DNA from 3 places in the Gracilibacillus marinus genome. Region 2 is predicted to be linked to each of the others. Evidence: riboswitches for the same ligand, from Rfam matches in the RefSeq annotation. Region 2 holds a riboswitch; each other region holds the start of a gene.
What was found. A riboswitch is a leader RNA that binds a small molecule or an ion and turns the genes downstream of it on or off. The one in region 2 is predicted to bind S-adenosylmethionine.
Positions count from the first base shown of each region.

Region 1: linked by a shared signal. The riboswitch ahead of ACFOZ1_RS00155 (cyclase family protein) and the one ahead of ACFOZ1_RS11675 (5-methyltetrahydropteroyltriglutamate--homocysteine S-methyltransferase) in region 2 are both predicted to bind S-adenosylmethionine.
Region 3: linked by a shared signal. The riboswitch ahead of ACFOZ1_RS04185 (methionine biosynthesis PLP-dependent protein) and the one ahead of ACFOZ1_RS11675 (5-methyltetrahydropteroyltriglutamate--homocysteine S-methyltransferase) in region 2 are both predicted to bind S-adenosylmethionine.

Region 1 covers NZ_JBHSDV010000001.1:18,203-24,409, reverse strand. Annotated here, with positions in the region: gene ACFOZ1_RS00165 (TRAP transporter permease) at 1-1,206, shown strand, start outside; gene ACFOZ1_RS00160 (5-methyltetrahydropteroyltriglutamate--homocysteine S-methyltransferase) at 1,278-2,387, opposite strand; gene ACFOZ1_RS00155 (cyclase family protein) at 2,416-3,168, opposite strand; SAM riboswitch class I at 3,308-3,410, opposite strand; gene ACFOZ1_RS00150 (Gfo/Idh/MocA family protein) at 3,490-4,467, opposite strand; gene ACFOZ1_RS00145 (phosphoribosyltransferase family protein) at 4,772-5,314, opposite strand; gene ACFOZ1_RS00140 (NCS2 family permease) at 5,330-6,207, opposite strand, start outside.
Region 2 covers NZ_JBHSDV010000003.1:278,518-284,724, reverse strand. Annotated here, with positions in the region: gene ACFOZ1_RS11685 (hypothetical protein) at 283-1,545, opposite strand; gene ACFOZ1_RS11680 (DMT family transporter) at 1,716-2,615, shown strand; gene ACFOZ1_RS11675 (5-methyltetrahydropteroyltriglutamate--homocysteine S-methyltransferase) at 2,748-3,854, opposite strand; SAM riboswitch class I at 3,968-4,074, opposite strand; gene ACFOZ1_RS11670 (GGDEF domain-containing protein) at 4,154-5,257, opposite strand; gene ACFOZ1_RS11665 (glycoside hydrolase family 43 protein) at 5,538-6,207, opposite strand, start outside.
Region 3 covers NZ_JBHSDV010000001.1:953,882-960,088, forward strand. Annotated here, with positions in the region: gene ACFOZ1_RS04175 (CoA-transferase subunit beta) at 1-162, shown strand, start outside; gene ACFOZ1_RS04180 (aminotransferase class V-fold PLP-dependent enzyme) at 425-1,600, opposite strand; gene ACFOZ1_RS04185 (methionine biosynthesis PLP-dependent protein) at 1,593-2,699, opposite strand; SAM riboswitch class I at 2,831-2,938, opposite strand; SAM riboswitch class I at 3,168-3,269, shown strand; gene ACFOZ1_RS04190 (inorganic phosphate transporter) at 3,361-4,428, shown strand; gene cobA (uroporphyrinogen-III C-methyltransferase) at 4,421-5,194, shown strand; gene ACFOZ1_RS04200 (hypothetical protein) at 5,960-6,207, opposite strand, start outside.

The DNA of each region.
Region 1 (6,207 bases), on a different contig from region 2:
GGTTCTTATACCATTCCTATGATGAGACGCCTAGGTTATAAGCGGAACTTTGCAGGAGCAGTAGAAGCAGCAGCATCAACTGGTGGGCAAATTATGCCTCCAATAATGGGTGCGGCAGCATTTTTGATGATTGAATTTGCTGGTAAACCTTATTGGGAAATCGCCAAGGCGGCTGTCATACCTTCCTTGCTCTTCTTTACAGGAATTTGGGTGATGACGCACTTTGAAGCAAAACGACTTGGTCTCGTTGGTCTATCTCGAGACGAACTACCAGAGAAAAAAAGAGTATATAAGAAGCTATATCTTTTACTTCCTATTATTGTTATCATCTTTTTCCTGTTCCATGGTTTTAGTATCGAAAGAACGGCTATATATGGCATACTTACCGCTATTCTTGTTAGCCTTCTTTCAAAAGAAACTAATATTTTATTAAATAACAAAGGAAAACTATCATTAGACAAATTATCCAAAGCGTTAACAGATGGCGCACGAACTGCATTAGGTGTTGCCGCAGCCACAGCAAGTGCAGGGATTATTGTTGGTGTAGTGACAAAGACAGGACTTGGCTTAAAGCTCGGGAATGGGCTTGTAGACATGGCTGCAACGATGACAAGTAACCCAACTATATTAATTTTACTCACATTATTCTTCACAATGATTACATCTATTTTACTTGGAATGGGATCGCCTACCACGGCTAACTATATAATTACGTCAACTGTCGCACTACCTGCAATTATGGCATTAAGTGATTCTTATGAATTATTCATTCCGGTACTTGCTGCACACATGTTTGTCTTTTTCTTTGGAATCGTTGCCGATATTACACCACCTGTCTCGCTCGCCGCATTCGCAGCAACAGGCATCTCCGGTGGTGAACCCATCCGAACCGGTTTTATTGCAACAAAACTTGCAATTGCCGCATTTATCATTCCATACATGTTCGTCTTTCAACCACAATTATTAATGATTGATGTAACTTTTACAGGCATAACATGGATTATTATTACTGCATTCGCAGGAATGATTGCAATAGGAGCTGGGTTAATCGGATTTTGGTATAGAAAGCTTCATTGGATAGAGCGACTAATCGCATGTATAACAGGCCTTTTGCTTATGTATCCAGAGGGCAATACAGATATCATTGGATGTCTTATCTTCGTCGTTCTAATCTCTATACAATTGTTCAGTAAAAATAATACCTGATTATAAAAAACAAGAATCCCCAAGTGCCTGTATCTTTAAGAGCACTTAGGGATTCTATTATTATAGATACTTTATTCATTTCCGAGTAATTCTTTTGAAAGCTTCACTACGTATGCTAATTTATTCCATTGTTCTTCTTCTGTCAAAATATTTCCGTGATGCGTAGAAGCAAATCCACATTGTGGGCTTAAGCAGATTTTGTCTTTCGACACGAATTGACTCGCTTCTTCTATACGTGCTTGAATCAATTCTTTGTCCTCTAGTTCACCGAATTTTGATGTGAATAATCCTAATACAACATGTGGTCCATCTTCTTTTGCAATATGACGTAATGGCTGGAAATCACCCGAACGATCATCATCATATTCTAAGAAGAATCCATCTACTTTTTCTTTTGCAAAAAGTGTCGGTGCGATATGTGCATAACTTCCTTCAAATGCCCATGTCGAACGATAGTTACCTCTGCAAAGGTGTGTTGTAATAATTAAGTCTTCCGGCTTATCCTCTAATACACTGTTCACAACATGTAACGATAAATCAATTAATTCTTGTCTCGATAAATTTTCAAATGCAAACAATTGCTCTGCATTTAATCCTGCAATATACACATCATCAAATTGCAGATAACGACAGCCTGCATCATAGAATGCTTTTACTACATCACGATATGTATCAATCACATCTTGTGTATAATCTTCTAAGTTTGGATACACTTCTTGGTTACGAATACCTGCATGGAACAGTTGGTTAGGACTTGGTATCGTTTGTTTCGCTACTGCACGGTCTCCAACAATTTCTTTAAATTCAATGAAATCTTTAATGAATGGATGATTTGCATTAAACGAAACTTTACCAATATTTCGTACATCATATCTTTCAGTCTCCACACCATGAAATTGAAGTCCTTTTTCCGGAACATATCCTTCAAATCCATTCAAGTGCTCCATAAAGTCAAGATGCCACCATCCACGACGAAATTCGCCATCTGTTACTAACTCTAGCCCTACTTCAATCTGTTTATCTACAATTCTTTCAATCTCTTTTGTTTGTACTGCACGTAACTCTTCATAGGATATTTTACCTGCCTTGAAATTCTCATTTGCTTCTTTTAAACTCTCTGGTCGTAATAAACTTCCCACATGGTCTGCTTTAAATGGTGCTTTAATTATTGTTTTTGTCATAGTTAATCAATCCTCTCTATTTTTTGTTTTAAGGTATTATTGCAAAAGAACGCACTGGAAACCCAGTTGCCTTTTCTGGTTTTGCTACTATATTAAATATAATACCGCCTTTTGGAGGTAGTTTATCTAAATTTGTTAATAACTCCACTTGATATGTATCTTGCTCAAGTACATAATATTCGCCAATTAACGATCCGTTTGCTCTTGCATCCTTTGCAGAGTCTGTATCAAACGTTTCATGACCAATTGCTTTCACGTTTCTCTCTTCGAAGAGATATTTCAATGCATCCAATCCCCATCCAGGAGCATGTGCATTACCGTCTGTATCTTTATTCTCGAATTTCTCCACATCTGGCCATCGTTTGCTCCAATCTGTTCTTAATGCAACAAATGTACCTTCTTCTATTTGTCCATATTCTTCTTCAAACAATTGAATATCATGGACTGTTACCGTATAGTCATGGTTTTCTGCTGCTTCTTTGGATTTATCAATCACAACAAGAGGTAATACTAACTCTTTTAATTCCAATTCTTCTAGCCAACGTTGATTCGGCACAAAATGAATCGGTGCATCTATATGTGTTCCATATTGTCCTGCAAACGAAAATTGTTGTACAAAGAAGCCATCTTCATGCGTAAATAATGGGTTAATCTCTGCTTTGGGCAATGCAAAAAAATGTGGTGAATCAGGCCCAAACGTGTGTGTTAAGTCAATCCATTGCTTACTTTTCAATTTTTGCAAAGCATCTAATAATTCTTGTTGGTTACCTTGTATCGTCATTCTTCTCCCCCCTTCACATGCTAAAGTGTATAGGACACTTACCGTGAATTCTGTCTGTATACTTTATTTTTTTTTAAAAACCAAAAAACCCTTTTCTAAATAAGAAAAGGGGCAAAATGTCAGCTACAATCTGTCTCTCTTCTTATCTTCAAGCATTACACTTCTGGAATTGGCACGGTACATACAGATAGTCCGTTGCCGAGGCTTCAAAGGGCCAGTCCCTCCACCTCTCTTGATAGGAAATTTATGGTATTTAATTTAAATATTAGAATACACCTAACTATGGCATGATGTCAAGTATCATTTTTTTGACTAATCCAATTATTTAGCTAATTTAATACTTTGGCCTAGTTCTGCAGATTGATTTGCAGCAATTGCTACTTGTTGTGTTTTCCATGCATCTTCATATGTTGATAAAATCTGTGAGGAGTCAGACGTTCTAACCGCATGAATAAATGCTTGTGATTCTTTTTCATATGGTGAGACAGATGAGTCATTAGAATAGTCTCTTATCTCATCCTGATTAACTTCCTGCAAACCTTGTTGATTAAGACGTAAAATGCCACGATCTGTATAAACATCAAGTCCATTCTGATAATCTATTGGTAATATACAGGTGTTATGGATAGTAACAATAGCACCACTACTCATCTTTAGCGTGACAGTGCCTACATCAGATACATTTATTTCAGCCTTAGCTGGTTGCATTCGTTTGGCGAAATCCGCTCTGACTTCTTCCACTTCACCTAATACATATCTAACTAAATCGACAATATGTGTGGTTTGCTCTACAAATTGGCCTCCTGATGTCTCATTTTTTCTCCACCAACTCACCTCAGGCATTGTACCCATCCAATAACCGATTGCCATACCAATTGTACAATCTTGTAATAATTCTTTTGCCTTCCTTGTTCCATGTAAATATCTAAAGTGGTAACCGACAGATGTCAATAATTGCTTCTCTTTTATCTTGTTAAGTATCGTTGTAGGTATTTCTATATTTGTCGATAATGGTTTTTCCACAAAAAATGGTATACCTCTCTCTACCAACAATTCTTCTATTTCGCCGTGTGCAAACGGTGGTACACAAATATAAGCAGCATCAATCTGTTCATTATCTAACATTTTCGTCAATTCATTATATGCTTTCGCCTGCGGATAGTCTTTAGCTATTTGCTCTGCTTTTTCTAGAGATCTACCACAAACGCCACGTATCACGACATCTTCCATCTCATTTACGATAGATGCATGTAATCTAGCAAAAGAACCTGTACCAATTATTCCAATATGTATTGTCATGTAATCTCTCCTCTTTGTCAGCGATTAATTACTTTCTCCAAAACGTCGTACAATCCACCTTATCTATTATGTTAAACGTTATCATTTTATCTAGCAAGGAATAATCTACCTTAGCAGTCCATAGGATACGGATGAGTTTCTTTGTTTTGTAAGAAATTATTAAATTTCTCCATTTTCTCCCTCTTTGCTATTTTACTAATGTAAGAGAGTGAAGTATCGCTTACATTAGTACTGATGTTGTAAAAAATAATAGAAAGTGAAACGTATTAGTCTCACTTCCTATCTTCCGTTTTCTTATATGCTATTATTTCACAAAAACAGGTAATTTCTCTAAGAAAATGAAGTCTTCTCGGTTTGCCGCATCTCCTTCTGCAAGAATTGCTGCTTTCGCTACTACTTCAGCACCTGCTTCTTGTACAAGTTCTTCTAGAGCTTGTATAGATTCACCCGTGCTAATCACATCATCGACTAAAGCGACTTTTTTTCCTTGTAATACTTTCGCATCTTTTCCATCTAAACAAAGAATCTGTTCACTAGTTGTTGTAATCGAGTTCACTTTATGAACAATCGGATTCTCCATATATGCTTTCACACTTTTACGTGCGATGATATATTCCTTTTTGCCAATTACTCTGGTTAATTCGTGTATTAATGGAATTCCTTTTGCTTCTGCTGTCACAATGTAATCTACTTCAGGCAATTTCTCGGCTAATAACGGAGCCACGTGACACACGAGTTCTGTATCTCCTAGAATAACAAAACTAGCAATACTTAAATGATCGTTAATTGGAATGATTGGTAATTTTCGTTCAAGACCTTCAATAGTTAGTGTATATACTTCTGTCATGATGCTCCCCCTTGTTTAAAATCCTAATAGATTCATTAGAAATTGTATTACTACACCTGATAACATACCAACAAATGGATCTGTTATTGCTGTGACAACCATAGTAATAGCTCCAATAATTCCTTCTGAACCTTCACCTGTAGTTAATGCCGCAGCTGCATTTCCTGGTAGTGTTACAATCGCACCTAATACGAATAAAAAACCAGCAATAGAAGCTGTCGGAATAAATTTACCGATTTTAGGTAGTAATTTAAGTAGTAAGATAATCGCCATAATTGCCATCATTAATACTCCAGACCAGACTGGATTTGGTGCACTAGCGGTAGCAGAAATAACGACTTCCACTGGACCTCCACCAAAAAAGGATGATGCCATATCAGCCAAACTACTAATCATTGCAAGTGTATCCACATTTACATCTTTACCAGCAATATCACTATTTATGTTTCCAAAGGCTATATTTGCACCAATATTAAGACAAACCATTGCTAATGCCCCTCGGATAACCATTGGATTAATAACAAACCTCGTCCGCTTAAAACGGTCGTCTACAAATGGTTTCTTCGCATCCTTATCAGTATCTTTGCGAACAAAGAATGCGACAATACTAGATAAGACAACAGATATAGTAATCGTATAAACTAAATCTTGTGTAGCAATATACGTAATTAATCCAGTGATAAAGGAAACAATTCCTGGTGTCTTATCATCTTTTGCCATGTCCCAAGCGACTTTCGTCAACATGATTCCAACACCAGCCATCATACCGTTAGTAATTACCGGACCAATCCATTCCATTATCCATTCTAACGCTCCGAATGCGCCAATAATGAACATGATAAGAGCCCCAAAGAAAATCATCGATAATCTTTCACGTAAATTTTTCCCCATTG
Region 2 (6,207 bases):
CCACATGAGGTAAGTCTTCTATGTTGATCGTTGATTCGTGAAGTCTCCTAGTTTCTGGGTGCTCAAGCTGGATGATACTAAAGCTTTAGTACCCGTTTAGAAACGTAGAGACTGGAACGCATCAACTGAAATAAAGGAATCACGATGAGCTTGCGAATCGATGATGACTTATTGATCGTTGATTCGTGAAGTCTCCTAGTTTCTGGGTGCTCAAGCTGGATGATACAAAAGCTTTAGTACCCATTTAGAAACGTTGAGACCCGATTACATGTAATCGGGTCTCTACTCTTCACTTGTATCTTCTAATAAAGGTGTTTCTATTATTAATTGAAGATCTTTTAAACCATAATGAACATCCTCTAATAACTTCATGTCTTTTCGAATAGAAATAACGGAACTTCTCAATTGTGCTAATTCTTTTTGCAACATCTCTTGATATTTACGATGTTGCGCTTGCCATTTGTTTAAATCCACCAATTTCTTCTCTAAATCTGTAATTCGTTGTTGTTCAGTTTCTTTAAAAACTATCTTGCTACTCAATAAATCTTCTACCATCTCTTCAAGATAATAATTTGCTTTTTTCTCTTCTGCCTGTATTTGAATCGCCACACTCATATTTGTCAGAACAGAGCCCACTTTGTGAAATAATTTATTTTTGGTCGATAACGCTTGTTTCATGCGATATAGTTTACTGATTTTTGTTCTTATGGATAAGTATTCTTTCTTGTTTAAATCGAATGATGAATTCACGTCTAAATCCTCTAATTCAGCAAATTTTAACAAACTGGCCAATGTTTTCTTTTCTAGTTCCAATTGCTTCTTTGTTCGTGCGATTTGTTTATTAATTTCGCTAATGATTGCTTCATTCTCTTCGAAATCATGTAATACACCACTACGCTCAATTTCTATTTCATGGAGCTGTTCTGCTAAACTCTTGTATTCACCAAACCTTTTTTGCCATTCTTGAATAAAGGAATCTATGGCAGTATTTCTTTTATCCTCATATTGCTGAAGTAGCGGGACTACAAGAGCCATCAAAAATCTCTTTTGGATGATTCTTTTTGAAAAAAGAGATGGTATTACATTGTTTAACTGCAAGTGTTTTTGTAAAAAATGATTTGATGAAATAAATTCAATTGTAATGGTTTCAGTTTCGGGTTTCATTCGTTTAAAAACAGTAGTATAGTGTTGTAAATAACCATCCCAACGTTTCGTTAAATCTGTTCTGCTTCTTAATGATTTATCATCTTTCCAAGCAAAATTATAAATACTTTGTAGTATGTGTTTTGCTTGCTGATAGATGTTCTCTTCTATTTGATAATCTAATCCCTTAAGCTTAAAAATCCTTGTTATTTCAAGAAATATATCCATTTGTAGCATTACGTCACTTTTAGACAATTCGCTTACTTTCTTTTCTATATATGTATGTAAAGAAACCTTCTTGTCTTTTAATAAATAGCTATTATCTAAAAATAATAGTGTATATATCATTCTTAATTCTCTTCCTTGCAACCCTAACAACTGATTGATAAAATGTCTCTCCAACCCAATCACCCCTATGATGTCATGAGATTATTATACTCCAATTCATGTGATTGTATAGTCTTACATCTCAATTTTTATATATAACATCGTATTGTATTTGTAAGTTAATGATGTTACGTTTATCAGAGTGATAATATAAGGTTACTTAACTGTAAGATAGGGGTGACATCATGACTATACGCGCATTTCTATTTGCCTCACTAACTGTCTCAATATGGGGTTCCACATTTGCAGCTATTCGTATCAGCTTACACGGTGGATATGAGCCTGGTCATCTTGTTTTAATGAGATATATTATCGCATCATTGCTCTTTATCGTGTATGCATTATGGCCAACTACGAACTTCCGACTGCCTTATTTAAAAGATATTCTTTATTTATTACTACTAAGTTTCATAGGTATTTCTATATACCATATTGGAGTAACATTCGGTGAAGTAAGTGTTTCTGCTGGAACTGCTGGTATGATCATTGGCTCTGTACCAATATTCACAACATTTTTTGCTATGTTATTTTTGAAAGAACGGATTTCTATCTATGGTTGGATCGGTCTTATTATTGGTTTTATCGGCTTAATAATTATATCATTAGGTTCAAACAGTGGCGCATTTCACTTCAATAAAGGCACAATTTTTATTTTCATCTCTGCAATTGCTGCAGCATTCTTTACTGTATTCCAAAAACCTTTATTGAAAAGATACAAACCTATCGAATTTACTGCATACGTTACATGGATTGGTACAATTCCTTTTTTCTTATTTGTAGACGGAATTACAACAATTAGTCATGCGACAATGGATGCACATCTAGCGACTATTTATGTAGGCATCTTTCCTGCTGCGATTGCATATGTAACATGGGCGATTGCATTATCTTACGGGAATGCAAGTACCATTTCTACATTTCTTTATGTAGAACCTTTTATTGCAGTAATTGTGGCTTGGTTATTATTAAAAGAACTACCAAGTCTAATATCAATCATCGGAGGATGTATCGTTATAGTAGGTTTAATAATAGGACAATATAAGGGGAAAAAGAATAAGCGTGTGCGTTTACCTAAAGCAAGTTAAAAGAAATTGAGACAAAAGCATTCTTTAATTAAAAAATCCAAACGATTCGAAAACTATTTACCGAATCGTTTGGATTTTATGCTAGAACAATACGTATGTCCCAGCTTCTCTTCCACAAGCATATATGAATAATTAATTCCAAATTTCTTTAGATAATTCTACAATGTAACGAAGCTTATTCCATTGTTCTTCTTCTGTTAGTTTATTTCCATGGTGTGTTGATGCAAAGCCACATTGAGGACTTAGGCATAATTGTTCTAAAGGGACATATTTTGTTGCTTCTTCTACACGTTTCTTAATCAATTCTTTATCTTCAAGTTCACCTTTTTTAGATGTAACTAATCCTAATACGACATGTGCTCCTCCATTTGGTATATAGTCTAATGGACCAAAGTCACCTGAACGATCGTCATCATACTCTAAGAAAAATCCGTTTACTTTTTCCTTCGCAAATAATGTAGGTGCAATTAGTGCATAGCTACCAGAGAAAGCCCAATTAGATCGATAATTCCCTCGACATAAATGTGTTGTAACAGTTAAATCATCTGGCTTCGTCTCTAAAACACCATTCACTACACGTAATGCTAAATCAATTAAGTAGTCACGAGAAAATTCACCATCATTAAACGGAATATCTGGAGATGAAAGTCCTGCAATATAGACATCATCGAATTGAATGTAACGACATCCCGCATCATAAAAGGCTTGTATCGCATCCTGATATGCTTTAATAATATCATTCGCATAATCTTCCACATTTGGATAGATTGCTACGTCTCTTATGCCTTCATTAAAAAGTTGGTTTGGACTAGGGATTGTTTGTTTCGCCACAGCTCTCCCGTCCACAATTGCATGGAATTCTTTATAATCTTGGATAAATGGATGATCTGCACTAAATGAGATTTTTCCCGTATTTCTTATATTATATTTTTCTGTTTCTTCTTCACCATTAAAAATATAACCAACTTCTGGTACATATCCTTCTACTCCATTTAAATGTTCAAGAAAATCTGTATGCCAAAATCTTCTACGAAATTCTCCATCTGTCACAAGCTCTAATCCTACTTCTATTTGTTTATCCACAATACGGGCAATCTCTTCATTTTCAATCTCATGAAGCTGTTGGTATGTAATCTGACCTGCTTGAAAATTTTTTCTTGCTTCTAATAATCTGTCTGGTCTTAGTAAACTTCCTACATGGTCTGCTTTGAATGGTGCTGTAATTGTTTTTGTTGTCATTTCTAATCCCCTTTTCTGTCCTTATCCAGTTTTGTAAGTGAAGGATTGTTTCTGTTTTAATCATATAAAAAAGACCTTCTAAGAAGAAGGCCTTTATATAAACAAAGTCAATCTTCTTATCTTTAAGACTACATGCAGTCTTTTGGAAGTAGCACCGGGTCATATCGACTGGTTGCTGAGACATCTTAGGGCCAAATCCCTCCGCCTCTCTGGATAAGAAACTTATGATTTAATTTTAATTACAATAAAACTACTATAACTTACTAGTTAAAAGAATGCAAGTCTAATTTTCAGAAAAATCAACAAACTTCCATAACCTCTGAAATAACCTTATTCTTACCTGTACGCTTTGCGTTGTATAACATTGCATCAGCTTGATGGAAGAAATCTACTTTCGTGATACTTTTATCTAATTCTTTCAGTCCAACACTAACTGTCACATAACCATTTAATTCTTCATGATAACATTCAGCAATTTGTTGTCTTAAATGATCAATTCTGTTATAAGCAGTAGAAAGATCTTTATTTGTTAATAAAACAGCAAATTCTTCTCCACCATAGCGAGCGGCAATATCATCTTCTGTAATATGCTCTGATATAATTGTCGCAACCCTTCTTAACACAATATCGCCAATACTATGACCGAATGTATCGTTGATAGATTTGAAATTATCAATGTCGATTATTGCTAATTGTAGTGGCATACCTTGTTTTATACTTTGATCATATAAAAAGTCTAAATATTGATGAAATGTTTTATGATTATATAAATTTGTAAGAGCATCTACTTTAGTTAAACGATCCATGATTGCATTTTTTACAATTAATTCTTTCTCTTTCTCATCTGCCTTTTGTATAAATGTCATTACTTCATTACCGCGCTCTAGCACTAATAAGTAAACACGGTAACCAGCCCATAGTACGAACATATATGAAACATATTCGTATACGGTTACAGCACTTCTTACCTCTGGAAATATATACACACATGTTAATGCCAACATATTTATGAATAGACTGAAACGCAATTTATCTTCATCAAAATAAATCACAATAACAGACATCGTTAGAAGAAACAATACTTGTAAACCTGGTACATTTGGATGGCTAGAAACAGTCACAAATGCTGCAAGTGATCCGATAATTGTTATCATCTTCGTATTATAGTAATTTTTGTATCTTACTAGATAGGACAAGATGGACAGAATAATTACTTGAATCGATGTCGGGAGTATAAGTTTTTCTAAGATAAATCTCATAATGCTATCAGGAAAATAATAAAGCGTAATAAAAAAACTAATAAATTGTCCTAAAAAAGCCATGAATACCATAATCCAATATATTTGGATTATTTTTTCTGACCAAATTTTTTCGTTAATATGTAGACCATTATGTAATGACACGATTTTCACCTTCAATGAAGTAGAATGATTGAACAGGTAAATTATGGCTATACCATTTAACCTATTAATTTAGATAAAAAAAGGAAATATTACAAACCAAAGATTACCTACTATCTCATTGTATGGTATAAAATAAAAAAAGAAAAGAACAATTGTAAAAATTTATAAATCTATTTTATAGATAAATATACCTGTAAGCTAATACTATTTACCCTTATCTATAAATAAAGCAAAGTAAATGCTGCGATTACCAGTATTTACTTTGCTTCAATACTATTTATTATTTAATTTTTTTATATCGAAAATAATCTATGTCTACATGACCACCAATTACTTCTGTTGCATAGTTGAATATCCCTATTCGATATCCCATAAAATGATCTAATGTATACTTCATCTGCAAAATATCTCCGATGTTGTTCCACTCAACTTCATTATCAGACCAATAAAATGTAGCTTGATCGATACTATCCTCATACTGAAAACGAATTTTCAAATAAAGGATAGGTGTAGCGAATTCCTTCCTATCAATAATCACTTCATTCTGATTCTGCTTTGATTTAGTCATCTGGATTTCAAAGTGATTTTCATCCATTTTTTTTATTCCTACTGTTCCAAAATTACTCTGCAAGGCGATTAATCCAGCAACATCACCTATTTGCATATTCGTGCAATCTATCTTTATCCTTGCTTCACAAGTTGGGCCTTCTGTACGTTGCGTTAATGTATTTGGTGCTTCAAGCACATTTTCAACCACTCTACTTGTACGTAATCGTAAATGATCATTTCGTTCTGTTAATGACCAACATTCATTCATCGGATTATGATTCCATTGCCACTGTAAAGAGAGCGCATTATCTGTATAATGAAATTCATCACTAATTACTATAGGAGATGTTATAGCATTTGGTAATTGTAATTCTATCTGTTCTGGTGTTTTACCGTCCACA
Region 3 (6,207 bases), on a different contig from region 2:
GATTCAATTCACCCACATACAACCATTGAAGAAGTGCAAGAAAACACGGGTTTTCCGTTATTGTATGATGAAATTCGATATACTAAAGCTCCAACAACACAAGAATTAGCAATATTACGAAAAATTGATCCACATAATTATCGTGCGGCAGAGTTTGGGTGATTATCTCTCATGAGCGTTGGAGAAATGGAGTTAATGATGAGATAAATTAATTATCCCCCTTAACAGTGTGCTATATATGTAGATAATAAGAGATATCGCCCGTGTTATTCTCAATTTAGGGCGATAAATAAATGTGGTGGGTAGATATTTCACTATATCTACCCTTAGCGAGAATATATCGCCCGAAGTTAGTGAGATATCTAATAAAATCAACCCATTCCAATATATATATATGACTTGGAATGGGTTGACTTTTTGTTGTTTAAGCATTTTTAACTAGAGCCGCTTGCTTTAGTGCTTGCTGCAAATCTTCAATTAAATCATCAACATTTTCAATCCCAACAGATAAGCGGAAAAGTCGATCATCAATACCGCGAGCCTGGCGCTCATGTGGTGGCATCGCAGCATGTGACATTGTAGCAGGATGGGACAAGATTGATTCAACTGCACCTAGGCTAACCGCAAACACAGGGAGTTCGAGTTGCTCAACAAATCGGTTGCTGTCTATCTTTTCATCTAATAAAAAGGATAATACAGCACCACCACTTGTTGCTTGGCTAAAATGAATGTCATGTCCTTTGTGTGATGCTAATCCTGGATAATACACTTTTTCAATGGCGTCATGGTTTGCAAGAATTTCTGCAATTTGTGTTGCGGATTTTGTCGATTTTTCTAATCGTGTCTCCAGTGTTTTCATTCCTTGTAATAATGTAAAACTATCATGAGCCCCAAGAATTGCTCCAAATGTATTCTGTGCAAATTGAAGTTTTTTCGCCAATTCCTCATCATTCGTCACTGCTAAGCCTGCGATAATATCACTATGTCCTGATAAGAACTTCGTCGCACTATGCAGTACAATATCGACACCTAAGTCTAGCGGGTTCTGGTAGAGTGGTGTCATAAATGTATTATCAAGAAATGTTAATGCATTGTTTGCCTTTGCTAATGCGACAACTGCTCGGATATCCGTTACTTGTAACAAAGGGTTTGCTGGTGTTTCGATATAGATGACTTTCGTATTAGGTTGGATAGCTTTTTCGATTTCTTCTATATTTGTCATATCTACAAAGGTATGATCAACAGAAAATTGTGTTAAAAGCTGACTCACAAAGCGAAATGTTCCGCCATAGACGTCTTTTGTAATCACAACATGGTCACCTGATTCTAGTAATAGAAAAGCACTAGATATTGCAGCCATGCCAGATGCAAAGGCAAATCCTTTGTAGCCATTTTCTAATACCGCAATCGTTTCTTCCACTAGCTCGCGAGTCGGATTACCTGAGCGGCTATAATCAAATGGACCGAACTGATTTAATTGGTCTTGGTGAAAGGTAGAAGATTGGTAAATAGGTGGATTTACAGCACCTGTTTTTCTCTCTTGAAATCCTCTTTGTACTCCTGCATGGATGACTTTTGTATCAAATTGATGTTTAGACATGTGCCAATTCCTCCTTGCTTTTCAGTAATGCTTGATCTAAGTCTCGCTTCAAATCTTCCACATGCTCAATCCCTACAGAGAAGCGTAATAATCGTTCACAGACACCACGTCGCTCACGTTCTTCAAATGGAATGTCTGCATGTGTTTGTGTAGTCGGGTATGTGATGAAACTTTCCACACCACCTAAGCTTTCTGCAAATAGAATAGTAGACAGATTTTCTAAAAATGGTTTAACCATTCGCTTATCTTCTATACGGAAGCTTAGCATTGCGCCTTTCCCTGGATACAACACATCTGTAACGAGTTCATGGGAACGTAAATACTTTGCTAGCTCTCTAGCATTTTCTTGTTGTCTCTCTACTCGTAGACTCAATGTCTTCATTCCTCGCGCTAACAACATCGAATCAAATGGAGAAAGAACTGCGCCAATAGCATTATGTAAGTACGTTATTTTTTCTGCTAATTGCTCACCCTTTACAACAACTAATCCTGCCAATACATCATTGTGACCGCCCAGGTATTTTGTTCCTGAGTGCACAACAATATCTGCGCCATTAGATATAGGTTTTTGTATATATGGTGTGTAGAAGGTATTATCCACAATGAATAATAGGTCATGTTTTTTGGCAATTGTTGCGATTTCATCTAAATCTAACTCGATTAGTAATGGATTAGTTGGAGACTCGATAAAAATTGCCCTTGTTTCTTCCGTGATTGATGTTTCGATTTCATCTGGTGTGACGTAGATTGGTTTAATTCCATATAATTGTTCAAATTGTTGAAATAAACGATAACTACCACCATACACATCTTCTGTCACGAGAATATGGTCGCCATGTTTGAATAAAGAAAGTACCAATTGAATTGCTGCCATACCTGATGAACATGCAAATCCTCTCGTGCCATTTTCTAACTCACAAATTGCTGACTCTACGACATCACGTGTTGGATTTTTTGTTCTTGTGTAATCAAAACCAGTCGATTGACCAATTGTTTGATGTTGATATGCAGTAGATAAATAGATTGGAGCTTCCACGGCACCTGTTCTAGGATCTGTACGATTGCCTATTTGGGCAAGAATTGTTTCTAAATGTTTCACAAAGACCACTCACTTTCTAATGTCATTTCATATTCTATTTCTATACACTTGTAAAAAAGTTAAAAAAAATACAAAAAAGAGGCGCACTTCTAGATAAGAAGAATGCCTCTTGTTACGTAAGGTTTATTTTCTCCTTATCTTTGGTATAAATATACCGTCTGGAATTAGCACCATGCACAAAAAACATGCTGGTTGCTGAGGCATCACTGGGCCAGTCCCTTAACCTCTCTTGATAAGTGTATACAACTATTTAGTTTTTATGGAAATACTATACAATACATCATACATCTTATTGCATGAGAATTCAATAAAAAAATAAAAAAAATTTAAAACCTAGTAAATGCATGGGATATAAGGGTTTTTAGCTATTTTCCGCTATTATAGGGAAGAAATGTATATTGACAATCGAATTAATTGCCATTATATTCAATACAAATCATTGTTTCATTTTTTCGAAAATTAGATAAATTCTTATCGTGAGAGATGGAGGGACTGGCCCGAGGAAATCTCAGCAACAGGCAAAATGCACTGTGCTAATTCCAGCAAGGATATGAACTTGGTAGATAAGATGTAGAGATGAACTTCTACCTTTGCCAAGAGTAGGAGTTTTTTTGCAAACTAAAGAATGTTCTGCACATATAATCTAAATGAGGAAGTAGGAATGGATATGTTAGTTACAATTGCGATATTAGCAGCTTGTCTGTTTGCCTTTAATATAGGAGCAAGTGGTTCTGCCGCAAGCATGGGCGTTGTCTATGGTGCAAAAGTCATTAAAAAAAGAAGAATGGCTCTTTTTTTAGCAGGGATTGGTGCGATTGTTGGTGCATTATGGGGCGGTCAGCATGTGACGAACACATTAGGTAAAGGAATCATCTCTGAAGAAATTATTGATGTACCAATTGCTGCAATTATCTTACTTGTAGCTGGAGGGACGTTACTCATTACGAATTATATAGGAATTCCATTGTCAACAAGTGAAGTAACGGTTGGTGCAATTGTTGGTATCGGAATTTCTTTTCAACAATTATATGTCACAAATGTCATACAAATTGTAAGTCTATGGTTAATCATTCCATTCATTGCTTTTTTAATTACGTATACGTTTGAGAAGTTACGAGTAAAAATAGGGCATCGGATTAAATGGAAAATCCCGCACAAAGTATTAGCAATTCTATTATTAATTACAGGATTTTTCGAAGCAATTGCTGCAGGAATGAATAATGTAGCAAATGCACTAGGACCATTAGTTGGTGCAAGTATTGTCTCAATGGAAGTAGGTTTGCCATTATTGGCGATTGTTGTCGCATTTGGTAGTTTCTTATTTGGTGGAAAAGTACTAGAAACAAATGCAAAGAAGATTACCAATCTATCATTAGCAAATGGTGTGGTTATTTCAAGTACAACAGGAGTATTAGTCATTATTGCTTCATTTTTCGGTATGCCAATTCCAATGACACAAGTAACGACAACAGCAATTGTTGGAATTAGCGCAACAAAAAGCTGGAAACTCGTATGGAAACAGCGTATTATTCATCAAATTGTAAAGGTATGGGTAACGTCACCTGTGATTTCATTAGTCATCGCGTATAGCTTAACAGAAATTTTTGTACAAAAATCTTTCTATACTGTGACATTATTAATACTCACAATCGTCATAACTTTTGTATTATTAAAGTATGAAGTAAAAGTTGACAAAAAAATCGGAAGGGAATGGCAGGCGAATGAGTAAAGTATATATAGTTGGAGCGGGACCTGGGGACAAAGAATTGATTACAGTTAAAGGGTTGCGCGCAATTCAAGAAGCGGATGTAATATTATATGATCGTTTAATAAATATGGATTTATTAGAAGAAGCAAAAGAAGGTGCGGAACTCATTTTTTGTGGGAAAGAACCGAAATTACATGGTGTAATTCAAGATGAGATTCATCGTTTGCTCGTTTTCTATGCAAAACAAGGAAAAGTTGTGACAAGATTAAAAGGTGGCGACCCATTCATTTTTGGTCGTGGTGGAGAAGAAGGCCAAGTACTTAGTAGAGAAAATATCCCATTTGAAATCGTGCCTGGTATCACTTCTGGAATTAGCGCAGCGGCATATGCGGGTATTCCATTGACACATCGCGGTATTAGTGGCTCTGTAAGCTTTATTAATGCATCCAATCCTGATGCGCGAACTAGTGAGGAGTGGGAACACTTAGCAAAAGGTGCAGATACACTTTGCTTTTATATGGGAGTCCGTCAATTTCCAAAAACAGCCGAGTATTTAATAAAAGCAGGATTAAAACCATCCACACCTGTTGCGATGATCCACTGGGGAACATTTGCTCACCAAAAAACAATTATCGGTACACTGGATACAATTGAAGCAAGATTGCATGAGATAAGTAACCCATCCATGATTGTGATCGGTGATGTGGTGTCATTACATGAAGAATTACAATGGTTCGAGCAAATTGCGACAAAGCAAACAGTTGTTACAAATGGAGCGAGTGTTTAGTGAGTTTTATTGAGTGATATGTGGTTTATTAGCTTGAATTACAAGAGGGTGAGGGGGATAATGCATTATATCAGCCGATGTGAGAGTGAAGAAAGGCAGATAAAATGCAGTGGAAGGTAGATAAAGCGTATATCCACCCATCCGATGAAAATATCGCCCGAGTTACGAAAGCGTGAGGGGGATAACGTGTTATATCGGCCGGTGTAAGTGGGAAGAAAGGTAGATAAAGTGTAGCGGAAGGTAGTAAAGTGTATATCCACCCATCCGATGAAAATATCGCCCGAGTTATGAGAGTGTGAGGAGGATAATGTGTTATACCGGCCGGTGTAAGTGGGAAGAAAGGCAGATAAAATGTAGCGAATGGTAGATAAAGCGTATATCCACCCATCCGATGAGAATATCGCCCGAGTTATGAGAGTGTGAGGAGGATAATGTGTTATATCGGCCGGTGTAAGTGGGAAGAAAGGCAGATAAAATGTAGCGAATGGTAGATAAAGCGTATATCCACCCATCCAATGAAAATATCGCCCGAGTTACGAGAGAGTGAGGAGGATAATGTGTTATATCGGCCGATGTATGTGGAAAGAAAGGTAGATAAAGCGTATATCCACCCATCCGATGAAAATATCCCCCTCCAACAATGAGAGAAACAGGTAGATATCACATTAAATCACCCACAACCCATAAGAACATGGGCTGATAAATACTCACCAGTCCCCAAAAAAGAAAAAGTATCGGCCCCATCAACCGATACTTCACGAAAAACTATTTTCCTAATACCCGTTCAATCTCTTTTTGGTCTTCCTCCCAGTCCCATTTCGGATTAATTTGATTTAAAAATGTTCGAATGGTAGCTTCTGCTAAATCTTTTTTACCTGTTGTGTTATTGAGGTATGATTTCAATTCCCATCTACCACCTTTCCCATCAGAAGGTGTTTTCCATTGGACTGTAAATATATAATCATTATTATTAATTTCTGTATGAATCAATAGAATATCTTTATGCAGAATCA